Regions from separate parts of the Paenibacillus sp. sg306046 genome, predicted to be linked through region 1. Evidence: riboswitches for the same ligand, from Rfam matches in the RefSeq annotation. Region 1 holds a riboswitch; each other region holds the start of a gene.

Region 1 (4,211 bases):
GGCGATTCCACCGAGGTCGAGCGCGCGCTGCGCCAGTTCGGCCACATGCACAAGCAGCTGCCGACCTGGTCGGCCTATCTGCTCAGTCCAAGCAAGCAGTTGGAGCATTACACCGGCCGCCACGCGGACAAAAAACGCAAGCTGTTTAACGGACGGATCGAATGTAACCTGTTTCAGTTTTTCGCGCCGGGAGGCTTGTACGGCTGGCGCAAGGACGGCGGACAGCCGGGCGGCGGACAGCCACCCCGCGGCAACTAACCGCAGGCCGCCACGCGATGGATAGTAACCCTCCACAAACAAACAGTACCCCGAAGGGCTCCTGCTCGGAGCCCTTCGGGGTACTTGTTTTTGAACCGCACGGTCATGCTGTTATCCCGCCCGATTCACCTCGTGCCCGGCGCTGGCGGCAGCAGCAACCGCTGTACTTCAAGCTGCTGCAATCAACCGTTCCGCTTCATCGTATCGACAAGCACTTGCAGCACTTCATCCGCCTGCTCATACGCGATCTGGCATGTGCCGGCAGCCCGGTGCCCGCCGCCGCCATGCTCCAGCATCAACGCGCCGACATCCGTCTGCGACGTACGGGCAATGATGCTGTGTCCGCAAGCGAACACGCAGTTTTGCTTGTTCCTGCCATCGACGATCCAGATCGAAATATTTTGCTCCGGATACAACGCATATACCATAAACCGGTTGCCCGGGTAAATCGTCTCCACATTACGCAGGTCGGTGATGATGACGTTGCCGTCGACCCGGGTATATTGGGCGAGCATCGCGCGGTATTCCTGATCCAGCTCGAAATAACGCTTCACACGCTCCTGTACGTCAGGCAGCAGCAAAATATCATCAATGCCCATATGCGCGCAATGATCCACCAGCTCCTCCATCAGCTGATAGTTGCTGATCCGGTAGTCGCGGTAGCGACCCAAGCCTGTGCGGGCGTCCATAATGAAGGACAGCAAGTCCCAGCCCCTTGGCCGGAGAATATCATCCGCGCTGAATTGAGCGGCATCAGCCTTGTCTACGCCAGCCATAATGTCATCGAGACCGGCGCCGAACTTGTCGCGACCGCCGTAATAATCATAAACGACGCGCGCTGCGCTTGGCGCAACCCGTACCTCGCCTTCAAATTGTACCTGCTCGCCCGTACGCTCCAATTCGCTGGAGTGGTGGTCAAACCAGAGGCCGCAGCCCGGAACAAACGGCACGTTGGCCAAAATATCATCCTTCGTCACTTCGACAATGCCATCCTGCATATCCTTCGGATGAACAAACTTCATCTCGTCAATCATACCGAGCTTTTTGAACAGCATTGCACATACCAAACCGTCAAAATCAGAACGCGTAATCAGTCGCATGGAGTCCTCCCGTAATAGCTCTCTAGAACTACATAAAGATTCTAGCTCCATTATAAGCCCTGCTACTCCGTCACACAATACCGCCGCAGCCGACTCGCAACAAAAAAAGACCGCCGCTGCAAGCCGCAGTCCGCCGTCTCCTGAAATCCCGCACAACTGCAAGCTCCGGAGCGGCCGACCGGGCGGCTGCTGATGACGATCATTTTCTTCTGCTGCAGCTTGCTAAATCAAGCTGCTGATTGCAAGCTTCCAAACACAGATCATAAGCCTGCTTTGAGCCGCTGCGGCCTGCACACCAGGTAGTCAAACAGCGGCAAAAACCAGTCATGATGCGCTTCACATTGAATCGACAGCTTGACATCGCCCTGCCAATAAAACGTCAGCAGCTGGCGGCTGCGCCCCCGCACCATTTCCACATCCCAGTCCGGGCTTGTCAGCTCATACACCTCTTTATTGACAAACAGCTTGGGACCTTCCTTCGACAAAAACAGACCGATAAAATCCTTACCGATTTTCGTGTAAAAGCCCTGCTTGCTCATGATGCTGCGTCCTTGCTCCAACATTACACGTCCTCTCTGCCGTCTACGCCAACAAACGACTTCCCGTGGTCCCGGCACAAGAGTCGTTTCTCCCTATCGCTCAAGAATCGCTCCGTTCCTTCGGAAGCTGGCTGGCATCGCGCCTGATGTCATGCGCCTAAGCCCCTGTAGCTTTGCGTCCGCAGGCTTTCGCCCGGTTTGCCCTTATCGGGTACGTTCGAATCGTATGGTAACGTATGTGTCTTCCTTGTTGCCGCATTCAGAAAGATCAAGCTTCCTGATTAGTATAAGAATAAGAGATCGGCAACAGCAGTCGCATCCTGCTTTGTAACTAATTTCTCCCCGCATATAAGGACTTTCGAATCATTTCGTGGAGTTGAAAGCCCCTCCAATACAAATACAGGCCGGCAAGCGTAACCGCTGCGATGGTCGTAAACATAGGTCCGCCTCCCCACTGCGCCAGCAAATAGCCGCCGATCACAGGCCCGATAAAGTGGCCCAGATTCGCCATCGACTGCGCGCCGTAATACGTCCCGCGCATGCCGTCCGGCGCAAGCCGGTCAATCAGCACATTGGCCGCCGGATAGTTCAAAATTTCCCCCAGCGAAAACACAAACATCGACAGCATAAACAGCGCCATGTTGTCAGCCAGCGCATATCCGATATCGCCCAGCGCAAACAGGAGGCCGCCCGCCATAATCGCCTTCAGCGGATCTCGTTTCTCCGCCCAGCGGCTCAGCGGCACCTGAAGCAGCACAACCGTCACCGCATTGAGGCTCATCAGCCAGGCAAACAGCAGCGCGCCATCTGCCACGCTTTCCGATACATATTGCGATAAGGTCGCCATCATCTGCGAATAACCGATTGCCGCGATAATGCCGCCGCCGATATAGTAGCGGAATATACGATCATGGCGGATAACCTTCCAGGCTGCGCCCACCGTCAAACCGCTGCGGTTCTCACCATCAATCCGACTGATCCCGCATGCCTGCAGCAGCGCGTACAGCATAATCGTATACAGGAGATACAGACAGGCCGTAATCAGAAACGGCAGCCACGCCTCCAGTGTGCCGAGCAGCGCGCCAAGGAGCGGGCCGATCGCCACGCCGATATTAATCGCCAGATACCGCAACGAAAATACACGCAGCCGCTTCTCCTTGGGCGTTACGTCCGCCATCAGCGCCTGGGATACCGGCTCGTACAACGAACGGCACAGCCCGTTCAGCATATTCAGCAGCATGAACACGATCGGCGCTTTTGCAAGTGCGAAGCCGCCGAACACGAGCACCCAGCCGCACAGCGCAATCATCATGATCAGCTTGCGCCCGAGCCGATCGGACAGCGCGCCGCCGATAAAACCGCCAAAGGTGCCTGCAAGCGAGCCTGAACCGATGATCAGGCCGATCAGCACAGGGCTCAGTGCCGATTCCCGCGCCAGATAAATGGCCAGGAAAGGCATGCTCATCGAAGACGCGGTACGCGCAAGCACCGTCCCGACAAGCAGCACATGGACAATCGGGTGATAATTTTTCCAGAACCGGACTGCCCGGACCCGGCTTTGATCCAACAGGGACGCCAGCATACGACTTAACTCCTTTTATTAACCTGAGGTAAAAAATAGATTGAGAGTTATTATACAGGATGGGCGCGGTTCTGGACAGCTTTTTTGAAAATATCGCTGGAACATTCCTTTCAATTTCCAAAATAGAGCAGTGAGGAAAGCTTCTGATCGAAGCCCTGAAATAAAAAAATCCCCGGAGCGGCTGGCCCCGGAGATACGCGAATCAGTGAGAATAAATCATTGCTTCTTTACATATTTGCTTGCTTTTTCAATTGCCTCGTCTTCGGTTTTGCCGGTCACATACCGGCCGTTGATAAAAATAAACGCGAAGCGCGAGCAGGGGCCGCAATACGACTTGCAGCCCACCTTGATGTCAGCGTCGGGCGCCAGCTTTTGCAGCTTGGACACCGCTGTTTTCATTTTCATATGCTTGCATTTGTCGCAAACCCGTATATCGTTAGCCATCCGGCATTCCTTTCTTAGCGCGGCCTGATCAATGGTCCCCGTGATTCCCCTTGCTTGGATTCGTAACGGCGAAGCCTTCCTCCGGCACATAGAAATAATCCACGCGGATGCCGTCCAGCATAGGCTCGTCCTTCTGCAGCAGCACCTCGATGCCGCTATCCGTTGTGACAAGCTCATCATTATCGGTCTGCGTGTCCATCGACATGCCATAGTGGGCATGGTCGCCATGCGAATGCGTCACGTATACGCGAAGCTTCAGTTCCTTATTTTCTTCCTGATCCAGCTCAG
Region 2 (4,211 bases), on a different contig from region 1:
TGTGTGGAACAACAGGCTGATTCGTTGCCGGAGCCGGATCTGGAGCGGATAACGCAGGAATCGCTGAAGCGCTGGGTGGAGGTCGCTATTCCTGCGTCCGCATCCCCGGATTCGGCAGCAGCGAAACGCGGCGTGAGGCGTGAGGTTTGTCGCGGCTGGCTGCGTCATCCGGCGGTTCACTACACCTTGGCTGCCGCAGTTACGATGCTGCTGATGGGCTCGGGTGTATTCCAGGTATTCACTCAGCAAGCCAGAGCCTGGGATGCCGCACAGGGAAGCCCTAAGGCTGTTCGTCCGCCGTCCTTGTCGGAGCAAATGATGGATCGGACAGTTGAATGGATTGCGACGCTCCAACCGAAACCTAGACAAGATGAAAGAAGAGGGAAGCACGATGAATAGACCTAAAAACCCGGCGGTTGCCTTGATCCTGTCGATGATTCCCGGATTTGGCCAGCTGTATATGGGCCGCATTTTGAAGGGCTTGTTTTTCGGAGGTATGTTTGCAGGGCCGTCTCTGATTGCGTTGTTTCTGCTTATGATATCCCGGCATGAAGATGTTGCATTGGCCATGCTGCTCATGGCCGCCTTCGTCTGGCTGTTGAATCTGATAGATATGGTGAGGATTGTCAATCGGGCTTATGCTGCGCAAGCGGGATATGGCGGACCCAGCGTCGGAGGCGGGGAATATGGACCGGCCTACGCCCAGGGGAGCGAGTTTTCGTCCAGCTATGGGGATCAGGCGGGGAGAGACCGTTATTTTACGATGCTGCTGTCGCTGCTGCCGGGTTTGGGGCATTTCAATCTGGGGTTGATGCAGCGCGGGCTGGCGTTTCTCGGCTTGTTTTTTGGATTGGCGATGATCACGGTGTTTATTTCGGTCATGTCCGGACAAAGGAATTTTCTGGTGCTGCTTGGAGCACTGCCGATTATTTGGCTGTACGCGATGTTCGATTGCGTGCAGCAGCTGAATAAGCGTGACCGGGGAGAAGCGCTTGTAGACCGTACATTCTTCGAGGATTTTCAGGAGGGACGCGAGGCCGGCAAAAAAAATAAAACCTTGGCTGTTCTGCTTTCGATTTTTCCGGGCGCAGGCCATATGTATATCGGGCTGCAAAAGCGCGGCTTGCAGTTTATGGCCGCCTTTCTGTTCGGGATGTATTTTCTGGACGCGCTGCGGCTGTCGCTGTTCCTGTTTGTCATCCCGATTTTATGGTTCTACAGCTTTTTCGATTCGCTCCAGCACATCTCCAAATTGGGGCGTGAGCCGCTCGTGGATACGCCGCTGCTTGAATGGCTGGCCGAACGGCAGCGCTTGCTTGGCTTCGCATTGCTCGGCTTAGGCGTCTATTACTTGATTGACCAAGTTTTAGTGAACACGCTGGGGTTGTGGGTGCCTGATTATGTGCAGTCCAGAGTGATGCATTTTTACTACAGTTATTTTCAGACCTTTATCGTGTGCTTGCTGTTGATCGGCGGCGGGTTTCGCTTGCTTCGAGGCCGCGGCAAGCCGCCGCGCCCGTAGACAGCCTGCACAGGCGCAGAGCGGCGTGTATGGAGTGAGATCAGGCAGAATGGAGGCGGGAGCTGGACAGGCGGAAGGGGCAGCAGCAGCTGGCTGGCTACAGAGCAGAACTGACGATATGGGTCGGGGTCCATGGCAGGCGCTGCTGTCTGATTGGCTATGCCCTGCCGCGCAGACGGCGGAAAAATTGGGTGAGCAGGCTGGCGCATTCGACCTGCAGCACGTTAGGAATAAGCTCGACCCGATGATTAAAGCGTTCTTCCTGCAATAAATTCATCAACGTACCGGCACAGCCTGCTTTAGGGTCCGTTGTGCCGAACACCACGAGCGGAATCCGCGCTTGGACGATCGCCCCGGCACACATCGGGCATGGCTCCAGCGTGACGTATAACGTACAGCCGAGCAGCCGCCAGGCGTCCAGATGCTCGCTCGCTTGCTTGATGGCAATCAGCTCTGCATGGCCGAGCGGGTCTTTGGCTGTTTCGCGGACATTGTAGCCCCGTCCGATAATTTCCCCATCCTTGACGATGACTGCGCCAATCGGAACTTCATTCAGCCGTTCGGCCTTCCGGGCTTCCTCTATAGCTGCCTGCATAAATGACTGATGGATGTGTAGGTCATCCAATCGGCCCACCTCTTTTACAATAAATTCATGAAATCGAACAAGCATTCGTTACGCACAAGCTGTGGATAACGTTGTGGATAGCCAGTGAATTTCCCGTATCCATTGTAGATAAATCAAGCGGTACAAGCAAGCCTTCAGCTATAGGGAAAACTTATCCACAGACATGCGGCAATTGTGAATGATTTTTTTTCAAATTTTCGCCCAAATTAAAGTTGCCAGTTTGCAGGGAACCTCCTATAATAAGAATTATTAATAGGTATTTATACCCAATTTCTGGGGGATACCATAGTTATAACGTCTGGTTCGTTCGTTTGTTTCTGGCAAACCTGTTGAAAGGCAGGGACGCAAAGCTTAGGGTCTAAGGTCCTCTGGTGATAGAGGCTATGGCAGCCTGGCCGCCGAATGTACGCAACGTACCGGTGAGCAGGCTGAGTCTCGGCATTTGAGAATCGGCTTTTTTGTTGTCTGCAAACAGGGAACAGGGAGAAGGAGAGGGCGGTCAGCCATGTCCAAAGCGGCCAAAAACGGCAAGATTTCCTACGAGTACACGCAAGAAGCCTACAGAGCCACTAGCGGCATCCTGCTGAACAGCCGTACCGTTGTCGAGAAGAAAGAGTTTGTCTCGACAGGAGTTCTCACGTATGCCGAAGGGGATATCCTCGAAATTGAAATGTCGGAGTACAAAGCGTTTGATCTGGGCGATGCGGTGAAAATTACGGTGTATTCGCCAGGCGGAATTTACACGTTTCAATCGACGGTCGTAGCGAAGGACCATGAGGCGCTTATGCTGATCAATCCTCCTGCGAATCAGAAGCGTTTCGCCGAAAAACGCGAAAATCCGCGGATTGATGTGGAGCAGAGCGGTCATCTGCTGGCTGTCCGTCACGAGAATGGCGGCGGGCCGGAGCTTCAAGAGGAGCTGCCATTGGAGATTCGCAATGTAAGTGTCAGCGGAATCGGCTTTTTTTTGCAGGCCGATCTGAAGCTGGACGCCACGATGCGCGCCGAGGTCAAGCTGAACCTGGGGTTCGAAATTGCGTGCTTGCTGGAAATCGTCAGGTCGGAGCCTGGTGAATCCGGCGTCTATTACGGAGCGCGTTACGTCGATATTCCGACAGATAAGGTAAATGCATTGCGGGCCTTCGTACTGAAGAAGCAGGTAGAGCAGCATTTTACTTCCAAGGAATCGGCCAGAGTCAGACGTATTTTCAAGTAATTTGCAATTCGTAGCGGTCGTAGGTCACTTGTGACTGGAGCTTGCAAGCCGCAGGCGCAACGGATACCTTCTTTCCGGGGAAAGGGGGTATTTGTGTTTTCGGATGATACGGGATGACACAGACCGCAATTATAGGATATAATAGAATGTCAGGATTAGATTTTCGCTTTCGTTCATGGATAGGTTCAGATGAAGTGATTAAACTGAGGGCTTGTTGAACAAGCTCTATCTGTTAAGGAGTTGTCTATATATGGGTTTGTCTTGTGGAATCGTCGGGCTGCCGAATGTCGGCAAGTCAACGCTGTTTAATGCGATTACGCAGGCTGGTGCGGAATCAGCCAACTATCCGTTCTGTACGATTGATCCGAATGTCGGTGTCGTTGAGGTGCCGGATGAGCGTCTGGCCAAGCTGGCCGACATTGTGCAGCCGAAAAATATTGTGCCGACAGCCTTTGAATTTGTTGATATCGCCGGTCTCGTAAAAGGCGCGAGCCAAGGCGAAGGACTCGGCAACAAGTTTCTGGCGCATATCCGCGAGGTCGATGCCATTGTGCATGTCGTTCGCTGCTTCCAGGATGAGAACATTACGCATGTATCCGGCGGAGTTGATCCGATCAGCGATATCGAGACGATCAATCTGGAGCTGATTCTCGCCGACGTGGATTCCGTCGATAAGCGGATCGACCGCTCCCGTAAAAACATGAAGGGCGGCGACAAAAAGTACGCCCAGGAAGTCGAGTGCCTGGAGCGGATCAAGGAGGCTCTCTACAATGACAAGCCTGCGCGCAGCGTAGAGCTGAACGATGAGGAGAGGCTGCTGATTCGCGACCTGCATCTGCTGACGATGA
Region 3 (4,211 bases), on a different contig from region 1:
GTTTTTTGACGTTTTGTCAGGCTCAAACATCCTCGTACCGTGCAAATACCGCCGCCTGGCCGCAGCGGACCCCCGTTTCATCCAGCACATTCCATACGGTAGCTTCCGCGATCATAAACCTGCGGCCGCTGCCCGAAATACGTATTCCACTATAAGAACTGACGAAGCCCTTCTCCCGCACGTTCCGCATAAACACCTCACGTACGTCCTGCTCCATCGGCTCGGCCGTCAGCCGGGAGGGCATGCTTGTAAATGCCGCCCAGTCCAGCTCCCAAAGCTGCAGCGCCAGCTTGCTGCCAAAGTTCAGAACCGGGTCGGCTTCCATCCCGTGCGACAGCACGTAAAGCGGAGCATGGAACAATCGCTCGGCCGCCGTCTGCGGGTCCCCCTCCTCCAATAGCATACGGCCAGTCCAGTGCCGGTAGCTGTTTATCACACGAAGCGCGTGTTCATTGGTCGCGCCCACTCCCGTTCGCAGGGATTCCATCACCCGGCCTCCTTAATCCTCAATTCATCCTCAAGTCATCTTCAATTCATCGCAGCAGCCATTTTTTCACCAAGCAAACCGGTTCCTGCAATCCTAACAGCATCCATCCGCAAAAAACTCCACATGCCTTCCGCACAGGGAGCCTGTCCCTTCTTGCCCTTCCTTATAACGAACGCCAAGCCGCCCTAATACGTCTTTTCAACGTGATACGCTGCTGCGTTTTTCGCAAAGGTCCGGCTGACGCTGCCTGCATCGACCGTAAGGTCTACCGTCAGCCATTGTCCGTCCAAATAAACTTCATTCCATGCATGGTACTCCTGCACATTTTCCGATGTGCCCATCTGCAGCTTCGTTGGAATGCCTATACTGCGACTCATCGCTGCGAACAGCGAAGCGTAATCGTAGCAAATGCCTTTCTCAGCCGCAAGCACCTTGTCCAGCTCCGGCAAATAATCGGCTGCTACCGTCGCCGCCAGCTCGAAATCGTATACCATCGTATTAACGATGTAATCATAAATGGCCTGCGCCTTCTCGCGGTCCGTCTCTTTATGCAGCGTCAGCTCGCCGGCTTTGTCACGTACCGCTTGTGCGCCACTCCAATTTATATTTTGAATCGAGTTCAGGTAGACGCTTGTCTCCGCTTGCAGCTGAAGCTCAATCGAATCGCTGAGTACCGGTTTGTACGTATTGCCCGCCACCTGCTCCAGCACCGAAACGCGATACGCGCCATTGCCAATCTGCAGCGGGAAAAAGACTTCCTTTCCATCAGCAGCCAAATTGTACGTGTAGGTGATGCCGTCCTTGGCAACCATCAGCTTGGTTGCGGCGGCAGAAGCCGCCGTATACGTAATGCCGATCGCCCCATGCTCCAGCTTGGCGGCGCTTAGCCAAGAGCTTGAATCAGGCTTGGCCACCGCAAGCGGCGCATACATCGTGAATAAACTGAATATCAGAACAAAAGCTACCCATCGTCGCATCCTGCTGAACCCCCTTCGGTAGCTGGCTGCCTGCTTCCAAGGAAGTGAAGGCCCTGTAGCTTTGCGTCCCTGCCTTTCGACAGGTTTGCCGTTTATCGTGTGCGGCTTAATTTGAGATTAACATACTCTTTGGAAAATACAAGCCCTCAAGTAATGAAACCGGCTACCCTCCGACCAGAACAAATGCAGTCCAAGCTGAGCTAGAGAGAGATTCGTTTGGGAAGCTGACTTACCTTTACACCGCTGCCTCAGCTCGAAAGCTCATGCCCCGTCACCCAGAGATGATGGGTCACCTTTGGCCCGCCCGTAGTCGGCATATAATCCACCCGGTATACCGTCGTTTGCTGCGCTGAGTCAATCGTCGCCTCCGCTCCCTTCATCCCTTGCATATGGTCGGCGTGTAAAATAACCTTTGCTCCCGGTGAATACGGTTGCTGGGCTGCCGCTGCGATTTCCTCGTGAACCACCCACTGATGGTTGGTTACACGTTGTCCGCCGGTAAGCGGCGTGTACGAAACAGCATACACGGTCGTTGTATACGCCCCCGTGATCGTCGCTGTAGCGCCATTCATTCCTTCCATATGTGCGACTTTCATCACCGCCTGGCTTCCGACCTTGTAAGCGGGAGCCGTTGCGTTGTGCATGCCGGCAGGCAGCTCACTTGAACCGGAATGGTCCATTGCCGAATGATTGGTGCTCGCCTGACTGGATGGCGCATGACTTGCACCGCCCGTCTGGGTGACCGCTGCAGAACCTTGCTTCGTTGCCTGAGCTCCGCAGCCGCTTAACGCAAGCACGGCTGCAGCCCCGATCAAAGCAACTTGTTTGTTTATAAGGATTCGCCCCTTCAAAGTAAACCTCTCCTTTTTGATCCGTATGGATTAGCTGGATGTTCATTCCGCTGCTGCCTGTAGACAACACCTTACATACAATACCCCCCAATCGTATACTCTATACCAAAAAACGGTACAATGAAATGCTGACCGGCCGTTTTATAGCTCTGTACACATTTATCGCTTTACAACTCGCCGTGCAGCCCTGTTTGTCATATGACAAAACCATGACAGTCTTCAACATCCCCACGGTATCTCCAGCTTTTCGCGCTGTCTGCCGCCCCTCCTGTACTAAGCTGAACGGTCAAAACGCCAAAAGCTGCGTACTCCCGGTTTTGAGGGTACGCAGCTGCTTAGCGAAGCTTCTTTTTTCTTTTGGATGCTTTGGGTGCTGTAACGTCAGTTTTTTGACAATCAGTTGATAAATTTCAGATATTGCAGCATACGCTTGAGCATGACGGTGCCCTGAGCCCGCGAAGCATTTTCTTTTGGAGCAAATGTGGTGTCCGTCATCCCTTGCACAATCCCCGCCTTCATCGACTTCGCTACGGCATCCTTCGACCAGGAAGAGATGGAGCCGACGTCAGAGAACTTGTCCAGCATACTGGAATCCAACGCAACCTCTTTGTCGGATACGGTTAACGCTCGGACCAGCATTGTGACCATTTGCTCCCGGGTAATCATTGCATTCGGTTGGAACGTGCCGTCCTCGTAGCCTTCGATGAGACCCGCTTGCTGCGAAGCCCCCACCGAGCCTGCGAACCAGTCTTTGGCCGCGATATCCTTGAAGCCCTCAGGCTGCACTTCCGCAAGTCCCAGGGAACGAACCAGCAGAGCGGCAAACTCGGCTCTTGTGATCAAGCTGTCAGGGGCGAACGTTGTCTCCGAGACGCCATTGACGATCAGCTTGCTCGCCAATGTTTCTACGTCTGTTTTGGCCCAATGGCTCGACAAATCACCGAAGGTTTTAGGGTTGTGAATAACTGTGTAAATACTGTTTCCTTTGCGATACAAGACAGCCTTGGAACCGTCAAATACGGTCGGCACCGGGCGATAGGTGTTCGTATTCGGATCGACCCATACCCCTGTCGACGTAGCAGGATCAGCGGTCTGCGGAAGATGCACGGTGTGCGCAATATACGTGCTGAACCGGTTGATTTCCTGGCTTTGTCCGTTGCTCGCGACCACAGATACGGTGAACTCCACAGGGGCAGCCAGCGCATCCGCGCCTAGCTGAGCGGCGAAAGCGTTGGCCGCTTCGGCTGCTGCGCCCTGAAGCTTATTGACGACGATGCTTACCTTCACATCCGGGACAGTCACACCCATCTGCTGAGCAATCGCGGCAACATCAATTTGGTTGACAGGAAGCTCATAATCCCCCGCCTGGGTACGAAGCTGGAGCGTTGCCTGGGCGTTTTTGGAGCCGAGCAAGGCCACGGTTTCAGGCGCAAGCTCCACCTTCACGACAGAAGCGGCAGCCTTGACCTCCAATGAAAATACGGACGTGGCCGAGGTTGCTTTGGCAACCAGCTCCGTAATTTGGGCTGCATCGAAGGTAACGGCTACCTCGTTCCCTGTTACCGTTTCTCTGGCCGACTCTGTCAAAGCGACGACGGGTCGGGACGACGGAGTCGTGGTGCCCGTATTCGGTGTGGCCGGGCTGCCTCCTCCGCCCGTAGTTCCGCCACCGCCACCGCCCCCACCGGTCGATGTGCTTCCAATTTCGACGGTTCTAATAGCAAACTCGCCTGCACCGCTTCCATATCCGGCAATCAGCGTCATACTGGTGGCGGTTGTTTGCGGCACAACGAAGCTGAACGGATAAGCGCCGGTATTGTCCTTCGCATAAATCGCATCGACATGGATAACCGTGTTGTTATTATCAATGACCTTCAAGGTAATATCTTTTCCGAC
Region 4 (4,211 bases), on a different contig from region 1:
GTGTCGCCCTGGATCTCGTTGATGAGCCGGGCAATTTGGCCGGCCGAGTCGGTCGATTGTTCCGCAAGCTTTCGGATTTCAGCAGCTACGACGGCAAAGCCTCGGCCATGCTCGCCCGCTCTGGCCGCTTCAATCGACGCATTGAGGGCCAAAAGGTTCGTTTGGGAGGCAATCGTCGTAATCAGCGAAGTAATGCTGCCGATTTCCTCTGAACGCTCGCCTAACCGTTTTATGTTTTCTGCCGCCGCATGTACAGTCTCGTGAATAAAATCCATCTGGCTAGCCAAGCCGATAACCGACTGGTTTCCGGACTTGGCTTCCGCTGAAGCATTTGCGGACATATCGGATGTTTGATTCGAGGTCCCCACAATACCGTATACACGTTCCCCAATTTCCCCGACTAGCGACAGATTGCGCTCATATCCCGACATTTGACTTTGCAGGCCGTGGTTCGTCTGCTGGATACTTGCCGTGGTTTGCTGGACTGTAGACGACAGCTGATCCACGTTGCCCAGCAGGCTGGTCGTTGAATGGGCGACAACCTGTCCCTTCTCCAGGATGGTGCGGATCAAGCCTTGCAGGTTCTCCAGCATTTTATTAAAGCTTTGGGAAAGCTCTCCGATTTCGTCGTTCGTTTCGACGGCAAGTCTGGAGGTCAAATCTCCTTCGCTGGAGGCCAGTCCCTTCAGCTTCTCGTTCATAACGGAAAGCGGTTGTAGCGTTTTACGCATGACCGTGTAAATGATCCCGGCGGAAACGAGGAGGGAAACGATCGTCACCATAATGGAGAAGCGCAGCAAAGCATTCGCCTCGGCGTAGGCTTCGCTTTTGGGAACGAGAATGGCAATTCCCCAATCCATCGAGTTCGATTTGCCATAAACGATCATGTTGTCCACGCCATTCACCACGGCTTCTGCAATACCGGTGCTTCCGTTGATGCTGTCTTGTACAATTTTAGTCAGCGTCTCGTTTTGGAAGTCGGCTATTTTCTTCTGCAGGGTGTCTTCCTTGTTCTCGCTAGCCACAATGGTTCCGTCCTTCGTAAACACGATCGCATGACCTGTCTGGCCCAATTTCACTTTGGAAATCAGATTGATTAAGTCTTGTATCGGCTGACCTCCGTTGCTGACCCCTACGATCGTGCCTTGATCATTTTTGACAGGAGTTGCAGTTAAAACAATCGGAGTGCCCTCTACGCCGGGAGACTTGGAGCCGACCGGGTCTACTGTCACGGTTTCACCCTGGATCGCTTTTTGGAAATGAGGATAATCCTTCACGTCAACGGTTGCTCCCGGCAAATAAAGCTTTCCGTTCCGGTCAATAAATGCAAATTCATCCGGATTATTCGTAATCTCCGTCATACGCGAGCTGTAGGCGAGTATTTTAGGAATGTTATTGCTCCGCAAGTCATCGGATTGGCTCAACGCCTTGTATTTGTTCTGCGCTCCCTGAATCCAAATATCAATATAGTTTTGGACGGAGCTTAGCTGCTGGGCCGCCTGGTCCTGGAAGTTGCGCTCCAGCACATTTTTTGCTTTATGATAGCCTAGATAGGATACGCTGCTTAAGGCCAGTGCCATTAGAAGTGTCGTGATTACACTGCTTTTTACGGATAGCTTCAATAGGATCACTCATTTTCGTTAAGTTATAGTTGTTCGGCCAGCGGGTTATTCGTCGACGGCAGGGTGTTCACCCCGGAGGAAATAAAAAAGCCAGTCCGAATTGACTGGATGTGTATGCGCAGAGCCCTTCCACATTCGGTAATCCGGCCGCCTTAGCTTGTCCAGCCTTAGACCCGAAGCTTTGCGTCCCCGCCTTTCGACGGGTTTGCCTTTTCGCTAACTATTCTGTTTGTGTGTGGATGTAACTTGCTTAATTATATAACGACAAATCTCGACAGTAAACGATTTTACCCGGTATGCCTCCATAAATTTCTGTTTTTGTGATGTACATCACATAATAAGGGGGGCCACCCGATTCTGCTTGAAATCCGCCCCGCGTTTGCCGATAATACCCCTTGAAATGCTATACGATTACAACGCAGATTGGCGGACGCTTGCTCGCGTCTATGAGTCTGCTGCTGTATAAGGCTGGGGAATTAACGATGATGAAATTCGTAGCATATCTGCTCGTCATGCTTATTGGCTTGTGCGGCGCGCCTATGTCGGCCGGGGCAACCGACGGACCGCCGTCTCAGGACCTGCGGCAGTGGAGCCCTTACGAGGGAAGCACGGTGACCTTGAACGGGCCCTGGGAGCTGTATTGGGGGCATTTGCTTGCGCCGGACGATTTTGCCGCCGGTTCCGCTGCGCCCGGACACGCCTTGAGCGTATCCGTTCCCGCGCAATGGTCGGCTTATACAGCGGCCGGACAACCCCTGTCCAATGAAGGCTACGCGACTTACCGGCTGAGCTTCCAGCTGTCCGTTGAGACGGCCGGCCAGCCGCTCGGCCTGTATGTCAATAATATCGCGAGCGCCTACCGGCTATGGGTTAACGGCGTGCCTGCAGAAGCCAACGGGGTTGTCGGGGAGACGGCTGCGCTTACGGTGCCGAGAAGCTATCCGAGGGTGTACTTTTTCGTGCCGCGCCCGGGGGACAACGAGCTGGTGATTCAGGTTGCCAACTTTAATCAGCGCACAGGGGGAATCTGGGAAAGTCTCGAATTGGGGGATGCGGAGAGCATTTCCTCGTTGCACAGAAACCGGGTTATGGTGTGGACGTTTCTGACCGGCTGCCTGCTGCTGATGACGCTCTTCTCGATGTTTCTCTACCTGTTTCGCAAGCAGGAGGGCGCCGCTCTATGGTTTGGCCTGATCTGTCTGGCGATCTGCATCCGGTCGTCGCTGCTGGGAGAATCGTTCATTTACGTTCTGCTGCCGGGACTGTCCTGGGAATGGGGGGTGAAGCTGGAATACTTGTCGGAAATCGTCACAATCGGCAGTCTGGCGGCATTTGTCAACAAGCAATACCCGCATGAAGCGGCAGGCCGTCTGCTTCCCTTTTTTGCCGTCGGCCTCGGCGGGTTCGGTGCATTTGTGCTGGTCATGCCGGCTCTTGTATATACAAAGCTGATGCTTCCTTACATTATCGTGCTGCTGCTGCCCGTATTTATTTATGTGATGTACGTCTACATCCGCGCTGCGCTTGGCAGAAGAACGGGGTCGCGCTTCAACATGCTTGGCTTTGTCGTCTTTTTTGCCGCTGTTATCCACGAAATTTTGTATTATACCGGATTCGTATCGCTGGGCGGTCTCGTTCCGTTCGGGCTGCTGTTCTTTCTGCTGACGCAGCTGCTGAATTTATCCCTGCTCTTCACAAGAGCGGTTACCCGTTCGGAGCTGCTGTCCACGGAGCTGAATCAGGTCATCGCTTCGCAGGAGGAGACAATCCGGCAGCGCACCTCCTCCTTGCAGGAGCTCAATCTGCAGCTGGAGCGCGGAAATCAGGAGCTGAGCCGGATCGAGGCGATTCGCAGCGCCTTGCTGGCTGAGGTGTACCATGATTTGACTACCCCGATTACAGCGATTAAGGGCTTCTCCAAGGCGATCAAGACGGCTGTTATTCCCGCGCAGGAGGCGCCGGCGTACGCCGGCCGCATTTATGAGCGCAGCCTGCTGCTGGAGAAGCTGATCGACAACGTCATTGAGCTGAGCCAGTTGAAAACAGGCGAAATTCAGCTTGAGCTGGCGGAGACGCCGCTCCTGCCCTTTCTGCGTCAGCTGAGCTACCGCTACGCCGCCGAGACGGCCGCGCAGGGGATAACGCTGCTGTGGGAGGAGCCGCAGTACTCGCTTCCCGCGGGTCAGGAGCTGCTAGCGAGGCTTGACCGGTTCCGGTTCGAGCGCGTGTTCGCCAACCTGATTTCCAATGCAGTCAAATACACCCCCGGAGAGGGTGTCATTCGAATCTGGACGGAACTCAGGCCCGGCGATGAGTCTCCTGTCAGCCATGTGGTCATTCATGTGACCGATTCCGGCAGCGGAATCCCGGAAGCAGAGCTTCCCCACATTTTCAAGCGCCGTTACCGGATTGCCGGTCATCGGCAGGGATCGGCGGGCAGCGGCCTCGGGCTGGCGATCTGCAAGGAAATTGTGGCCCGCCATCAAGGTGAAATCGGCGTAACGAGCATCCCCGGCGAAGGCAGCGACTTTTATATGATACTTCCCGCCAAGGTCGGAGCCCTCCGCGCCGCCGCGGTCCATGACCCGA

What was found. Region 1 has a riboswitch for cyclic di-GMP ahead of AC6ROY_RS16865 (hypothetical protein). Riboswitches for the same ligand answer to the same signal wherever they lie in the genome.
Region 2: another riboswitch for cyclic di-GMP. It lies ahead of AC6ROY_RS15160 (PilZ domain-containing protein); the one in region 1 lies ahead of AC6ROY_RS16865 (hypothetical protein).
Region 3: another riboswitch for cyclic di-GMP. It lies ahead of AC6ROY_RS24785 (transglutaminase-like domain-containing protein); the one in region 1 lies ahead of AC6ROY_RS16865 (hypothetical protein).
Region 4: another riboswitch for cyclic di-GMP. It lies ahead of AC6ROY_RS09430 (methyl-accepting chemotaxis protein); the one in region 1 lies ahead of AC6ROY_RS16865 (hypothetical protein).

What each region holds. Positions count from the first base shown of each region.
Region 1 covers NZ_JCAMRT010000016.1:39,523-43,733, reverse strand. The annotation lists gene AC6ROY_RS16875 (THUMP domain-containing class I SAM-dependent RNA methyltransferase) at 1-258, shown strand, start outside; gene AC6ROY_RS16870 (exopolyphosphatase) at 441-1,358, opposite strand; gene AC6ROY_RS16865 (hypothetical protein) at 1,619-1,921, opposite strand; cyclic di-GMP riboswitch class I at 2,017-2,110, opposite strand; gene AC6ROY_RS16860 (MDR family MFS transporter) at 2,229-3,479, opposite strand; gene AC6ROY_RS16855 (YuzB family protein) at 3,696-3,923, opposite strand; gene AC6ROY_RS16850 (iron-sulfur cluster assembly accessory protein) at 3,952-4,211, opposite strand, start outside.
Region 2 covers NZ_JCAMRT010000013.1:159,332-163,542, reverse strand. The annotation lists gene AC6ROY_RS15175 (hypothetical protein) at 1-399, shown strand, start outside; gene AC6ROY_RS15170 (hypothetical protein) at 392-1,522, shown strand; gene tadA (tRNA adenosine(34) deaminase TadA) at 1,680-2,147, opposite strand; cyclic di-GMP riboswitch class I at 2,457-2,550, shown strand; gene AC6ROY_RS15160 (PilZ domain-containing protein) at 2,653-3,363, shown strand; gene ychF (redox-regulated ATPase YchF) at 3,614-4,211, shown strand, end outside.
Region 3 covers NZ_JCAMRT010000049.1:2,940-7,150, reverse strand. The annotation lists gene AC6ROY_RS24790 (MEKHLA domain-containing protein) at 23-487, opposite strand; gene AC6ROY_RS24785 (transglutaminase-like domain-containing protein) at 673-1,464, opposite strand; cyclic di-GMP riboswitch class I at 1,479-1,564, opposite strand; gene AC6ROY_RS24780 (YdhK family protein) at 1,713-2,315, opposite strand; gene AC6ROY_RS24775 (S-layer homology domain-containing protein) at 2,712-4,211, opposite strand, start outside.
Region 4 covers NZ_JCAMRT010000007.1:115,261-119,471, forward strand. The annotation lists gene AC6ROY_RS09430 (methyl-accepting chemotaxis protein) at 1-1,622, opposite strand, end outside; cyclic di-GMP riboswitch class I at 1,757-1,842, opposite strand; gene AC6ROY_RS09435 (sensor histidine kinase) at 2,105-4,211, shown strand, end outside.